Regions from separate parts of the Arthrobacter sp. SLBN-112 genome, predicted to be linked through region 1. Evidence: riboswitches for the same ligand, from Rfam matches in the RefSeq annotation. Region 1 holds a riboswitch; the other holds the start of a gene.
What was found. Region 1 has a riboswitch for thiamine pyrophosphate ahead of thiD (bifunctional hydroxymethylpyrimidine kinase/phosphomethylpyrimidine kinase). Riboswitches for the same ligand answer to the same signal wherever they lie in the genome.
Positions count from the first base shown of each region.

Region 2: another riboswitch for thiamine pyrophosphate. It lies ahead of QF050_RS05365 (ECF transporter S component); the one in region 1 lies ahead of thiD (bifunctional hydroxymethylpyrimidine kinase/phosphomethylpyrimidine kinase).

Region 1 covers NZ_JAUSXY010000001.1:2,708,368-2,715,435, forward strand. Annotated here, with positions in the region: gene QF050_RS12725 (DUF4233 domain-containing protein) at 1-428, shown strand, start outside; gene ndk (nucleoside-diphosphate kinase) at 476-895, shown strand; gene QF050_RS12735 (vitamin K epoxide reductase family protein) at 958-1,626, opposite strand; partial or broken gene QF050_RS12740 (Rne/Rng family ribonuclease) at 2,064-5,466, shown strand; TPP riboswitch at 5,612-5,709, shown strand; gene thiD (bifunctional hydroxymethylpyrimidine kinase/phosphomethylpyrimidine kinase) at 5,717-7,068, shown strand, end outside.
Region 2 covers NZ_JAUSXY010000001.1:1,152,690-1,159,757, forward strand. Annotated here, with positions in the region: gene QF050_RS05340 (monovalent cation/H+ antiporter complex subunit F) at 1-209, shown strand, start outside; partial or broken gene mnhG (monovalent cation/H(+) antiporter subunit G) at 199-613, shown strand; gene QF050_RS05350 (DUF4235 domain-containing protein) at 614-877, opposite strand; gene QF050_RS05355 (CDGSH iron-sulfur domain-containing protein) at 980-1,195, opposite strand; gene QF050_RS05360 (iron-containing redox enzyme family protein) at 1,293-2,348, opposite strand; TPP riboswitch at 2,725-2,864, shown strand; gene QF050_RS05365 (ECF transporter S component) at 2,931-3,554, shown strand; gene QF050_RS05370 (ATP-binding cassette domain-containing protein) at 3,554-5,092, shown strand; partial or broken gene QF050_RS05375 (energy-coupling factor transporter transmembrane protein EcfT) at 5,089-5,890, shown strand; gene QF050_RS05380 (UDP-N-acetylglucosamine 1-carboxyvinyltransferase) at 5,998-7,068, shown strand, end outside.

The DNA of each region.
Region 1 (7,068 bases):
AGTGGCGCCCCGGGATGCCGAAGAAGCGCCGCTCCACCAAAGTGATGTTCGCCTCCACGGTGCTGCTGCTGGAAGCGTTCGTCATGTTCTTCGCCACCCTGGCTGTGTTCGGCCTGCGCCGCGGGGAGTTCCCGCCCGCCCTCATCCTGGGCGTCGGCCTTGCCCTGAGCGCCGTCATGGTGGCGGCCTGCGCGGTCCTCAACAAGCCCTGGGGCGTGGCACTGGGGTGGATCCTGCAGGTCATCCTGATCCTGACGGGGATCTTTGAGCCCGCCATGTTCCTGGTGGGCGCCCTGTTCGCCATCGCCTGGTGGTACGGGATCCGCACCGGCATCCGGCTGGACCGTGAAGCGGCGCAGCGCGCACGCGAGCAAGCTGAATGGGAAGCCTCCCACCCGGACCAGGCGGCCGGCCCGGCCCAGCCTTAGTCCCCGTAGACTTGACCCGAAACCCCACCCAAACCATTGGAGCAGTTGTGACTACAGAGCGCACCCTCGTCCTGATCAAGCCCGACGGCGTCGCCCGTAACCTGACCGGTGCCATCCTGGCCCGGATCGAAGCCAAAGGCTACAGCCTCGTTGAGCTGAAGAAGGTTGACGCCACCCGGGAACTGCTGGAGCAGCACTACGAAGAGCACGTGGGCAAGCCGTTCTACGAGCCGCTGGTGGAGTTCATGCTCAGCGGCCCGGTCGTGGCAGCCATCTTCGAAGGCCACCGCGTCATCGAAGGGTTCCGTTCATTGGCCGGCACCACCGACCCAACGACGGCGGCACCGGGCACCATCCGCGGCGACTTCGGCCGTGACTGGGGCCTGAAGGTGCAGCAGAACCTGGTGCATGGCTCGGACTCCATCGACTCCGCCGAGCGCGAGATCAAGATCTGGTTCCAGGCCTGACAGGCCCGGGACAGCAAGAAGCCCTTGGTTCTTCGGAACCAAGGGCTTCTTTTGTCTGCGGTTCAGAAGCCGGATGTTCCCGCGAACACCTGGATGAATGCGAAGAAGATGGTGGCGATGACGGCCACGTACAGCAGTGCCGTGATGATCCAGCCGGAGTCACCGAGGATGCGGGTTGCGCGGGCGGGCATGGGGATGACGCCGGCCGTGATGTTCCGGATGGTGGTCCACACGAAAAGCGGGATCATGGCCGACCACACGATCATGCAGAGCGGGCAGAGGATGTGGATGGAGTAAAGGGCCTGGGACCACAGCCAGACCACGAACGCGAAGCCAAGCGTGACGCCTGCCTGCAGGCCAACCCAGTACCAGCGGGCGAAGGTGGCGCCGGAAAGCAGGGCCATGCCGACTGTGATGATGATGGCGAACGCCACGATGCCGATGAACATGTTGGGGAAGCCGAACACGGAGCTCTGCCAGGTCTGCATGACCTGGCCGCACGAGATCCAGGGATTCACGTCGCACACGGTGGTGTGGTTGGGGTCCTTGAGTACTTCGAGCTTCTCCAGGACCAGCGTTCCGGAGGCAAGCCACCCCACGATTCCGGTGATGACCAGCAGCCAGCCGAACGGCCGGTTCCGGGTCATCGGGGGAATGTTTTCGGCAGCACTGGTGCGCGGCTGGACGGCGCGGTCGCTTTCGTGGGCGCTGACGGGGGAGATGCTGGGCATGGGTGTGGCGTCCTTTTCATCCGGTGCTCCTGTGCCTGATTGTAACGCCGGTGGCTGGTGCTTCCACCCAGGGAAGGCAACGGAAACGCAGGCCTCCGCGGCGATCCCGCCCGGGTATGAGAGAATGACAGTGGCTGGAAGCCGATCCACATTCGGACTCCGGTCCGGTGGTTTGTTCCCAAGACCGCCAATGATGAGCAGGGCAGGCTTCGGAATTCTCCGGCACTCCCGCGACTCCATTGAGCGGCACCTGGTTGTGGCACGCAGAACAACGGGTTTCAGAACATCCGCCGGCTCCCGTGGGCTGCCGCACCCCAATGCCGGTGCGAACCTGGGAGCATCCATTTGACTTCTGTCAACGCCTGCGGGTTTTGACAATATGTGCCCCAATGGGTGCCGGATGTGGCGGTACGTCAGGGGCAGGAGTGTTGCCACATATGGAAAATGATCGAGATCTGGCAGTTAACGACGAAGCAGCGGAAGCTGCTGCACCCAAGAAGGCACCGCGCACCCGGCGCAAGGCGGCGCCCCAGGCCGACGCCGTGACCCCGGCGGAGGGCCACCGCACCCGAACCCGCCGGCGATACGCCGGTGGAAGAACCCGTCGCGGAGAAGAAGGCCCCGGCCCGCCGCACCCGTGCCCGGAAGAAGCCCGACGCTGCTGAACCCCTTCCGGCCTTCGCGGATGACGCTGAGTCCGTTGCCGCTGCCGCCGCCCCTTCGGCTGAGGTATCCGCAGCGGTACGGGCCGAAGAAAGCCCCGCCGCCGTCCCCGCCACGGATGCCGAAGCGGACGTCGAAACGAAGCCCGTCCGCCGTCGTCGGGTAGCCACCCGCAAGGTCGCGTCCCCGGCCCCGGAAGCCGCATCACCGGCCGCGGATGGCGCTGCCGACGCCCCTGCAGCACCGGAAGCCGTGGAAGAAGCGGCAGCGGAAGAAACCCCCGAGGCAGCTCCCGCGGCCCAGGAGATCGCCGGTGGACCAGGCACCGTCCAGGAGGCCCCCCGGGACGCTGCGCAGTCACCGGAGCCTGCCGCCGCCACCGACGCTCCTGAAGCCGGAAGCGAAGCCGCGTCCGCTGCGGCGGCGAGCCCCTTTGGTTCCCTGTTCCTCGAACCGGGTTCCGCGACCTCGGTCCTCTTCCAGGCCCCGGACTTGAGCACTGTGGTCCGCCCTGCGGTGCCCGCGACTGAGGAGACTGACGAGGACGAAGCCGAAGAGGCCGACGACTCGGCCGGCCGGCGCCGGCGCCGCAGCCGTGGCCGCCGCGGCCGCAGCCGCGTTGATGATAAGGCGGACGAAGACATCGACGGCGCCAGTGCAGGGGCTGACGCCGATGACGAAGGTGACGAGGACGCCAGCCTGCAGCTGGAAGACGGTGTGACCTCCCGTCGTCGTCGCCGCCGCCGCCGCGGTGACCAGGACCTTGAGCTGACCGGCGGCGGGGATGACGACCCGCCCAACACGGTGACCCGTGTCCGCGCGCCGCGCCCGGTCACCGAAGCGCCCGTGAATAACCGCGTCACCAGCGTCAAAGGCTCCACCCGCCTCGAGGCCAAAAAGCAGCGCCGCCGCGAATCCCGCGACACCGGCCGCCGCCGCACGGTGATCACCGAAGCCGAGTTCCTGGCCCGCCGCGAGTCCGTCGACCGGCAGATGATCGTCCGGCAGCGTGACGACAGAATCCAGATCGCCGTCCTCGAAGACGGCGTCCTGGCCGAACACTTCGTGTCCAAGACCCAGCAGGACTCGCTGATCGGCAACGTGTATCTGGGCAAGGTCCAGAACGTGCTGCCGTCCATGGAAGCGGCGTTCGTTGACATTGGGCGCGGCCGCAACGCCGTGCTCTACGCCGGCGAGGTCAATTGGGAAGCCGTCAACCTCGAAGGCAAGCAGCGCCGGATCGAAAACGCGCTCAAGTCCGGCGATACCGTCCTGGTCCAGGTGACCAAGGACCCGGTGGGCCACAAGGGCGCCCGGCTCACCAGCCAGATCTCCCTGCCCGGACGCTACCTGGTGTACGTGCCCGGCGGCTCCATGACCGGCATCTCCCGCAAGCTGCCCGACGTCGAACGCAACCGCCTCAAGCGCATCCTCAAGGACCGTCTCCCCGAACACGCCGGCGTCATTGTCCGCACCGCGGCCGAGGGCGCGTCCGAGGAAGAACTGACGCACGACATCAACCGCCTCCGCGCGCAATGGGAAGGCATCGAGAGCCAGTCCGCCTCCACCAAGGTCCTTGCCCCCGAACTGCTGTACGGCGAACCGGACCTGACCATCAAGGTGGTCCGCGACGTCTTCAACGAGGACTTTTCCAAGCTCATCGTCTCCGGCGAGGAGGCCTGGGACACCATCGAGGCCTACGTCACGTACGTGGCCCCGGATCTGGTGGGACGCCTCGAGAAGTGGACCAAGGACCAGGACATCTTCTCCGCCTGGCGCATCGACGAGCAGATCCACAAGGCACTTGAGCGGAAAGTGTTCCTGCCCTCCGGTGGTTCCCTGGTCATCGACCGCACCGAAGCCATGACCGTGGTGGACGTCAACACCGGCAAGTTCACCGGCAGCGGCGGCAACCTCGAGGAAACCGTCACCAAGAACAACCTCGAAGCTGCCGAGGAAGTGGTGCGCCAGCTGCGGCTGCGCGACATCGGCGGCATCATCGTGATCGACTTCATCGACATGGTGCTCGAATCCAACCGCGACCTGGTCCTGCGCCGCATGGTGGAATGCCTGGGCCGCGACCGGACCAAGCACCAGGTCGCCGAGGTCACGTCCCTTGGCCTGGTCCAGATGACCCGCAAGCGCATGGGCACCGGCCTGCTGGAAGTCTTCGGCGAGCAGTGTGAGGCGTGCGCCGGACGCGGCGTGGTGACCCACGACGATCCCGTGGAGCACCGGCGGGCCAATATCGTGGCGGCCGAACACCACGTCCAGCGCGCCGACAACCGTCCCGACGCCCGTGGGGAAGCCCACCGCCCCGAGGGGCAGCGGACCGACGCCGGCCAGCCCGGTGCCCGGACCGAGCGCAAACGCCGGCGCGGACGTGGCGGCCAGCAGGCCGAGACGATACCGGCACCTGCGGTGCACGTCCACACCGTGCAGCCTGATCCCGCCGACGCCGAGCGGCACGCCAAGGCGGAGGCCACCAGGCTTGCCCTGGCGAACATTGCCGCCGCCGCCCACGCGGCCCACCTGCATGACGACGAGCTGGCCGCCGCCCGGCAGGCGCCGGCACAGCAGGCTCCGGCCCCGCAAACGCCGGTCCAGCCTACTCAGGCAGCAGACGGTGACGCGCACGACGCCGACGCGCACGGTCGTCCCGCGGCGGTCCTGACGTTTGGCGGCGAGAAAGTCCCGCTTCCGTTCGTGGAGCATGCGGAGGAGCAGCAACCCAGGCCTGCCCTGACGCTTGACCGGCTCGCGGAAGCATTCGCCCACCTCGGCCAGCCGGCGTCGCCCGTTGAGGCCGCGCCGGAGAACACCGGAGCCGCTGAGCCGGCAACGGAACAGGCCACGCCGGAGCACCTGCCGCAGGGCGGGGAAGCCCAGGCGCGCGTCGGGCAAGCGCCGGCTGAGAAGGACTACTCCGACCACACGCTGGAGCAGACCCGCCAACGCAGGCCGCGCCGCCACCGGGCTGCCAGCCGGGCCCAGGGTGCTGCCAACGAAACCGCTGTCCAGCACCATGAGAACGTGCAGGCCGCCAATACCGGCCACTCGCACGCAGCCAAGGCCCCGGAACCCGCGAAGCAGCAGACGGCAAAGCCTGCTGATACCGGCAAGCCGTCAGCGGAACCCATCATCCTCGGCGTCGGCGTTCCAGCTTCGGAACTCTAGGCCGCGCGTCAAAGGTTGCCAATGAAGTCCCCGTCCCGTGGACCATTCCCCCCGTCATTACGGGGGGACCAGTCCACCAGGCGGGGACTTCCTGCATCCGGGGGCTGTCAGCTTTACCGCAGCCCGGGGCTACCGGCTAGGCTGGGAAACCGACACGGGGTGCCGCGCAGAAGGCCGGCTGAGATCCACACCCGTTGAACCTGTCCGGCTAGTACCGGCGAAGGGATGTCTGTTGTCTTCGACCCTTTCCATGCCCCTGCCAACCGCCTCCACTGTTCCCTCCGGGATTCCGGCGGGCCGGGAGGTGCCACGTGTCCTCTCCATCGCGGGCTCCGATCCATCCGGTGGCGCAGGAATCCAGGCGGACCTCAAAAGCATTGCAGCCCACGGCGGATACGGCATGGCTGCCATCACCGCACTCACCGCACAGAACACCCGCGGCGTTGTGGCCGTCCACGTTCCACCTGCAGCCTTCCTGGCCCAGCAACTCGATGCCGTCAGCGACGACATCACCATCGACGCCGTCAAGATCGGCATGCTCGGTGACGAAGCGGTGATCCGCACGGTCCGCCAATGGCTCGAAAAGGTGCGTCCCGCCGTCGTGGTCCTGGACCCGGTGATGGTGGCCACCAGCGGCGACCGGCTGTTGAAGGAATCCGCCGAAGCCGCCCTCCGGGAACTGCTGCCCCTTGCACACCTCATCACCCCCAACCTGCCGGAACTCGCCGTGCTGGTGGGCGAGGAGCCGGCAGGGGACTGGGAAGCAGCCTTGGACCAGGGCCGGCGCCTGGCTGATGCCACCGGCGCCACCGTCCTGGTCAAGGGCGGACACCTGTCAGGCGAAAGCTGCCCGGACGCGCTGGTGAACACCGCCGGCGTGCTGGCGCATGATGTCGTGGAAGTGCCCGGCACCCGCATCGATACCCGGAACAGCCATGGCACGGGTTGTTCGCTGTCCTCTGCCATGGCAACGGTCCAGGCGCGCCTGGGCGACTGGGAGGCGTCGTTGCGGACGGTCAAGCCCTGGCTGGCCGGGGCGCTTGAGAATTCCGGCCGGCTCGAGGTCGGCCGGGGGAACGGACCCGTGCACCACTTCCACCATGTGCGGGCCCACCTCCAGGAAGGCGGCTTCGCTGACCGGCTCTGGGCCGAAGCCCGGGAGGACCTGGCGGACATCTACGCCCTGGACTTCATCCACGGCCTGGCCTCAGGCGAACTGGCTGAGAAAGACTTTGCCTACTATCTCGCCCAGGACGCCCTGTACCTGAACGGATACTCCCGGGTCCTGGCCCGGGCCAGCGCCCTGGCCCCCTCCGAAGCGGAGCAGCTTTTCTGGGCAGGCTCAGCCCGGCAGTGCCTTGAAGTGGAATCGGAACTCCACCGCTCATGGCTCAGCACCCGGCCCGGGCAAACCGGTCTTGGACCCGTCACCAAGGCCTACGTTGACCACCTCACCGCAGTGTCGGCGTCGGGCAGCTATGCCGTCCTTGCCGCCGCTGTCCTGCCCTGCTTCTGGCTCTACGCCGAGGTGGGCAGGGCACTGCACGGACAGTTCCTCGCGGCGGGCGAACCTGACGGGCACGCCTACGCTGCATGGCTCCG
Region 2 (7,068 bases), 1.6 Mb from region 1:
TTGCCCGCGGCCCTTCGCTGCTGGACCGGGTCCTCGCGGCCGACGTGCTGCTTGCCATCCTGGGCGGGGCCCTGTGCGTGGACATGGCGGTGAACCGGCACCTGAACAACTTGATGCTGGTGGTGGCCATCTCCATCATCGGGTTCATCGGGTCAGTGACGGTGGCCCGGTTCGTCGCAGACCGGAGGGTGAACCCCAATGAATCCTGACGTCTCCGGCGCCGACGCGTGGATTGACCTTGTCTCCGCGGTGTTCATGGTGGTGGGTGCGCTTCTGTCGCTGGGCGCCGCGATCGGGCGTGCTCCGCTTCCCGGACCTGATGAGCCGCATGCACGCCGCCACCAAGCCGCAGGTCCTGGGCCTGTTCCTGCTGCTGGCAGCCATTGGACTCCAGATGCGGACATGGTGGGTCTGGCCGGTGCTGGTGGTGGCCTGGATCTTTCAGCTGCTTACGGTGCCCGTGTCCGCGCACATGGTGGGCAGGGCCGGCTACCGCACCAAGCACCTGCACAGGGAACTGCTTGCCGCGGATGAGCTTGAAGCCGTGGTGCAAAAAGCCGCCGCCGAGGCTGCCCGGACGGACAACCCCGACGACGGCGAAACCCGCCAGTAGCTAGACGATGTCCTGCGTCTTGGCGAACCGGGTGATGGCGCGCTGGGTGCCCCGGTTGGCCAGGACCTGGATGATCGCGCTGACCGAGGCGGAGATAAGCGCGAATGTCAGCGCCGAACGGAGGCTGGTGGGCACGTCCTCGTTCTTTCCGGTAGGCGGCTTCTGCCCGGTGGTCTTCTCCCAGATGGCGTTGACGAGCTTGGTGCCGACCAAGCCTGCGCCCAGGCTCACCCCGGTCCCGAGCAGCTTGATGAAAAGGTTCATTCCTGGTACTCCTTGCGGGCGGAAAACGGACTTCCTCCAGCCTAGCCGTACACCCGTGCCGGTCCGGGCAAAGGCGTGGCGGGCTGCAAGCGGGTTGTTCGGCTAACCGGCCGACGGGCCGGTGCGGAACTTGATCATCTTGTGCGTGCCGTCGCAGTAGGGCTTGATGGCCGAGGCGCCGCAGCGGCACAAGGCAACGGTCTTGCGGTCGCGGGGTACGGCGTCCCCGGACGGCGTGACGATTTCAAAATCGCCCCGGACGATCAGGGGCCCGTCCGGGCAGACCACGATGGAGCCCGTGGCGGATTCCTGGTCCATGTCGGAGCCGGTTCCACGCTGTCCGGGATTCATGCCTGCACCGCTTTCATCGAGTTGTTGCCGTTCTTGGCGGGCCCGGCTATCGGGGGTGCAGGCCTCATGCTGCCGCCGCTACGGCCGTCCGCAGCGATGATGCCCCGGCCTCCCACGAGGACATCAGGTGGGTGGACAGCCTGCTGTCGAGGGCCATGACGGCACTCGCCCCAAACAGGACGTCCGCGAGGAGGTGCGGCTCGGCCTCGACCAGGCCGCCGGCGAGGTCACGGCCTGCGATCTGTTCATGGACGGCGTCTGCCTCCACATGCTCATCGAAGTAGTGGGTAACCTCGGCGCCGAAACCGTGCCGGCGGAATCCGTTACCGTAGAACCGGTTGGGCTGGGAGGACGTCATTTCGTAGATCGCCAGGTGGCCGGTGATGGCACCCCGGAGCCGCCGGTTCAGGCCGCAGAGCGACATGAGGTTAACGGTGGCGAGGGAGACTGCGGGGACGGCATCAACGTAGGCGCCGTACCTGTCGTCGAGGCCCAGGCCGCGCATGGTCCGGGCGAACAGCGCGCTGTGCATCCGCTCGGGCCGGCCGCCACCGTATTCGTCCGCCTGGATTTCCACCAAGGCCGCCTTGGGCCGTCCGCTGAGCCGCGGAATGGCCCATGTGTGCGGATCGGCTTCCTTCAGCTGGTACACCGACTTGTGGACCAGGAATTCCCGGAGCTGCTCCAGGCTTGCCTTCCTGGCAACGTAGCGGGAGAGGCTGGGACCGGTGTCCATGGCGGCGAGGCCGAACAGGACGTCGGCTACTTCGTCGCTGGTTATGGCGCCGCGGTCGGGCAGTTCGAAGTCTCCGGCCGCCTGGTGTGCGGCAGCGCGGAGGGCCGCCTCGAACGGTTCCTCGACCAGCTGCCGGACCCTGATCAACGCCGGCTCCCACTCCCAGTTGTCCGAGACGCTGTCCAGGCCGGAGTAATGGAGCTCGTAGAGGCAAAAGAGTGCCAGTTGGATGTCCTCGTCCCCAATGATGTCACCGGTGCCGGCCACCTGCCGCGCCGCCAGGCGGTAGAGCCGGTCCAGCTCCGTCCCTGCGGCACCCGGTGCCTGGGCCAGGACTGTGAACAGGGCGCTGGTGAGGGGGCCTCTGGTGTCCGGGATTCTCATGGTGCTCCTTGGCCTGCCGCGGGGACGGGAACGAACGCCGGACCGCCATGGTGACTCCCATGCCCTGTCCTCTCGAAACCCGGGAAACAATATAGTAAGCATGGTTACTAATAAAACCTAAGCAGGCTTTGCGCAGAGGCTCCTGCAGGTCCACTGGCGCCCGGGCAGGCAGCGCTCAATAGGGGTAGGCAACCGGACGGCATTCTGGCGGGGCTCGGTTCCAGCGAGCCCTCCGGCTGGGCGCCCGCCGAATCCGGATCGTATCCTGTCACATCCGGTGGAATGGCGCTCACAGCCCGCTATCCACCCCTGCCAGGTGTAAACTTGACCACGCCCGGAAGGGCAATCAAAAGCCTTACCCAACGAACAACAACACCAATAACGACAGGGGAGCGCCGCCGTCGGACAACCTGGCTTGCCAGGAACCGCAGGTGGGCGCTGAGAGTGCGGAACAGCCGCAGACCCTCGAACCTGATCCGGTTAGTACCGGCGCAAGGGAGTCGAGTTCTCAAAGTGCCGCGGCTGCACGGCAACAGCCGTCAGCCGGGTCCACTTTCCCCTCCTGTTTCCCAGGAGGATCACATGAGTACTGCAGCAATCAAGAAGACCACCAGTAAGTCCTGGCGCGTCGTGGACATCGTCGTCGCCGCGCTGGTGGCCATCGCGGGCGGCGTCATTTTCTGGGCATGGGACCAGGGAGCAGCCGCGCTGTCTGCCCCCATGAACGCCGCCTACCCGCCCCTGACTGGGCTGCTGGCGGGTGGCTGGATGATTCCCGGCGTGCTGGGGATGCTCATCATCCGCAAGCCCGGTGCCGCCCTGTTCTGTGAAACCGTGGCCGCCACCGGGGAACTCCTCATGGGTTCCCAGTACGGCGCCTCGGTTCTCTTCTCCGGCTTCATCCAGGGCCTCGGCGCCGAAATCATCTTCGCCATCTTCGTGTACCGCAAGTTCAACCTGCCCGTATCCCTGCTGGCCGGCGCCGCGGCTGGATTCTTCTGCGGACTGAATGACTCGTTCGCGCCGTGGGGCTGGAATATCGCCTACTCCGGTGCGGACAAGCTGGCCTACATCGTGTTGACCACCGTCTCCGGTGCCATCCTCGCCGGTGCCCTGTCCTGGCTCGCCACGCGCGGGCTGGCGCGCACCGGCGTGCTGAGCTCCTTCGCGTCCCGCAAGGCCGCTACGGAGCCTGTCTTCTCCTGATGGCACCAGCCCAGGGCGCCGTCCGCCCCGCCGCCGTCACGGCCCGGGGCTGGGGCTGGCGGCATGCCGGCCGGGCAAAACCTGCCGTCCATGCCCTCGACCTGGACATCAGCCCCGGCGAGCGGGTGCTCCTGCTCGGTCCCTCGGGTGCCGGGAAGTCAACGCTGCTGCATGCCCTCGCCGGGGTGCTGGGTGATATCAACGACGACGGCGAGGCCGGCGACGCGGACGAGTCCGGTTCATTGCTGGTTGACGGCGCCCGGCCCCGGGACAGGCGCGGCCGGTCCGGCCTCATGCAGCAGGACCCGGAGACGCAGGTGGTCCTCTCCCGGGTCGGGGACGACGTCGCCTTCGGCGCCGAGAACCTTGCCGTGCCCCGCGACGCCATCTGGGCGCGCGTGCACGAGGCGCTTGCCGACGTCGGGCTGTCCCACCTCCCGCTGGACCACCCGACGTCGGCCCTCTCCGGCGGCCAGAAACAGCGCCTGGCGCTGGCCGGCATCCTCGCGATGCGCCCGGGGCTGATCCTGCTGGACGAACCCACCGCCAACCTGGACCCGGACGGCGTGCTGGAGGTCCGCGACGCCGTGGCGCGCTGCCTGGACAAGACCGGAGCCACCCTGGTGGTGGTGGAGCACCGGGTCTCCGTGTGGAAGGACCTGGTGGACCGGATCGTGGTCCTGCAGCCGGGCTCCGCCTCGGATCCCGCCGTGCTCCTGGACGGGCCCCCGGACCGGGTGCTCAGCGAAGCCCGGGCCATGCTGACGGCCGCCGGGGTGTGGGTGCCGGGGTACGTGCCGGCAACCCGCCGCCGGGCGGACGTCCCGGCCGCCGGAACCGGCAACCTCCTGCTGGCAGCCGAAGACCTCGGCGTCTCCCGCGAGCGTCCCCGCCGCAAAGGCTTCCGGAAAATCCCGCCGGTTCCGGTCCAGGAGGGTGTTGCCGCGCAGGTCAGGGCCGGCCAGGCTCTGGCCGTCACGGGCCCCAACGGCGCCGGGAAATCAACGTTCGCGCTAACCCTCGCGGGGCTCCTGGAGCCGGTGTCCGGAAAAGTGTCCGCCACGGTGGACCTCAGCCGCGGTGCCGGGATCGACCCCTACACGTGGAAGGCCGAGCAGTTGATCTCGAGGGTGGGCACCGTGTTCCAGGAGCCGGAGCACCAGTTCGTGACCGGCAAGGTGCTGGATGAGCTGCTGTTCGGGCCGCGGCATCTGGGCCACGGCGAGGACCGGGTGGAGGAACTGTTGGAGCGGCTGCGGCTCACCCAGCTGGTGGACGCAAACCCCTACACACTGTCCGGCGGTGAGAAACGGCGGCTGTCCGTGGCCACGGTCCTGGCCGCCAGCCCGCAGGTGCTGGTCCTGGACGAGCCCACGTTCGGGCAGGACGCCAACACCTGGGCCGAGCTGGCCTCGTTCCTGTCCGAACTCCTGGACGCCGGCACGGCAGTGGTGTCCGTGACCCACGACGCCGAATTCACCGCTGCCCTGGGCGGGGCCGAGCTGCGGATGGCTGCGGCGGAACCGGTGGCGCCATGAGGCAGCAACTGACGTTGAGCGGCAACCACGCCCTCCTGGCGCGGGCCAATCCGCTGAGCAAGTTCGCCGCCGTCGTGCTCATCACGGCGGTCCTGGCGCTGTCCATCGACTGGGTGTCCGCTTCCGTGGCCCTGGCCTTCGAGCTGATGTTGTTTCCCCTCGCGGGGCTCACCCTGTCGCTGCTCTGGCAGCGGGGCTGGCCGCTGATCCTCGCTGCCGCCATCGGCGGGTGGAGCACGTCCATCCTGGCGCCGGACAGCGGAAGGATCCTGCTCGACGCCGGCATCTGGACCATGAGCGAAGGGTCCCTCCAGCTGGGCATCGGCTTCCTGCTGCGCGGCTTCGCGATCGCCCTTCCGGCGGTGCTCCTGATGAGCTGCACCGATCCGACCGACCTCGCGGATGCACTGGCGCAGAAGGCGCGCCTGCCGCACCGGTTTGTTTTGGGAACCCTGGCGGCGATGCGCCTGGTGGGGCTCATGGCCGAGGAATGGCAGACGATCGGCATGGCCCGGCGCGCCCGCGGTGTTGGTTCGCGAGGGAACGTGGTCCGGCGGGTGCAGGCGATGCTGGGGCAGAGTTTTGGACTGTTGGTGCAGGCGATCCGCCGCGCGTCGAGGCTTGCCGTCACCATGGAAGCGCGGGGCTTCGGCGGCGGGGACCGGACGTGGGCCCGCGAATCCACATTCAGTGTGCTGGACCTGTGGGGTGGTGGGCGGCGGCGTCTTGGTGGCCGGGCTTGCCCTGGGCGCGGCGCTTGCCGCGGGCAGTTGGAACATGGTGTGGTTGGGCAGCTAGGCCGGTTACTCGCGGGTACTATCGCATGTGGCGGGTAGGGTGCCCCCGATTGGCTACCACACACGATGATCCTCGGCACGCTAGCTCATCTATGATATATTTTTGGCATGACTCAGGAGACCGCCGGCCACGTGGCCGCCATGTTGAGGGACGCCCGGAACGAAAAGGGCTGGACGCAGGGCCAGCTGGCTTCCGAACTCGGTACCAGCCAGAGCGCCGTCGCCCGGATGGAACAAGGCAAGCAGAACCTCAGCCTCAAGATGATCCAACGGCTGGAGAACATCTTCGACCGGAGCATCGTCAACGTGGGCAAGCCCAGGATGACGCACCTGCGTGTGGAGGGCGGCCGCACCTTGTCCGGCGCCGTGGACGTGAACAGCAGCAAGAACGCTGGTGTGGCGTTGCTGTGCGCCAGCCTGATCAACCGGGGCACCACCGTGCTCCGCCGCCTGGCCCGGATCGAGGAAGTCAACCGCATCGTTGAAGTGCTGACCAGCATCGGCGTGGAATGCACCTGGCTTAACGACACCGATCTCCGCCTGCGCCGCCCGGCCGTCCTCGACCTTAACGCGATGGACGTGGACGCGGCACGGCGCACCCGCAGCGTCATCATGCTGCTGGGCCCGCTGCTGGACGAGTCACGGGAATACCGGCTGCCCTACGCCGGCGGCTGCGACCTGGGAACCCGCACGGTGGAACCCCACATGCAGGCACTGCGCGAGTTCGGCCTCTCGGTGGAGGCCACCGCCGGTTTCTACACTGTCCAGGCGCCACCTGCGGACAACCAGGACCGCTCCTTCGTCCTCACCGAACGGGGCGATACCGTCACCGAGAATGCGATCATGGCGGCAGCGCACCGGCCCGGAACAACCGTGATCCGCAATGCCAGCCCCAACTACATGGTGCAGGATCTCTGCTTCTACCTGCAGATGCTCGGCGTCACCATCGAGGGCGTGGGAACCACCACGCTTCGAATCACCGGCCGGCCCGCGATCGACGCCGAGATCGAGTATTTCCCGTCTGAGGACCCCATCGAGGCCATGAGCCTGATCACGGCCGGCATCGTCACCAACTCCGAGGTCACGGTCCGTCGGGTACCCATCGAGTTCATGGAAATCGAGCTGGCCACCTTGGGCCAAATGGGACAGAAGCTCGAAATCTCCGGTGAGTACATGGCC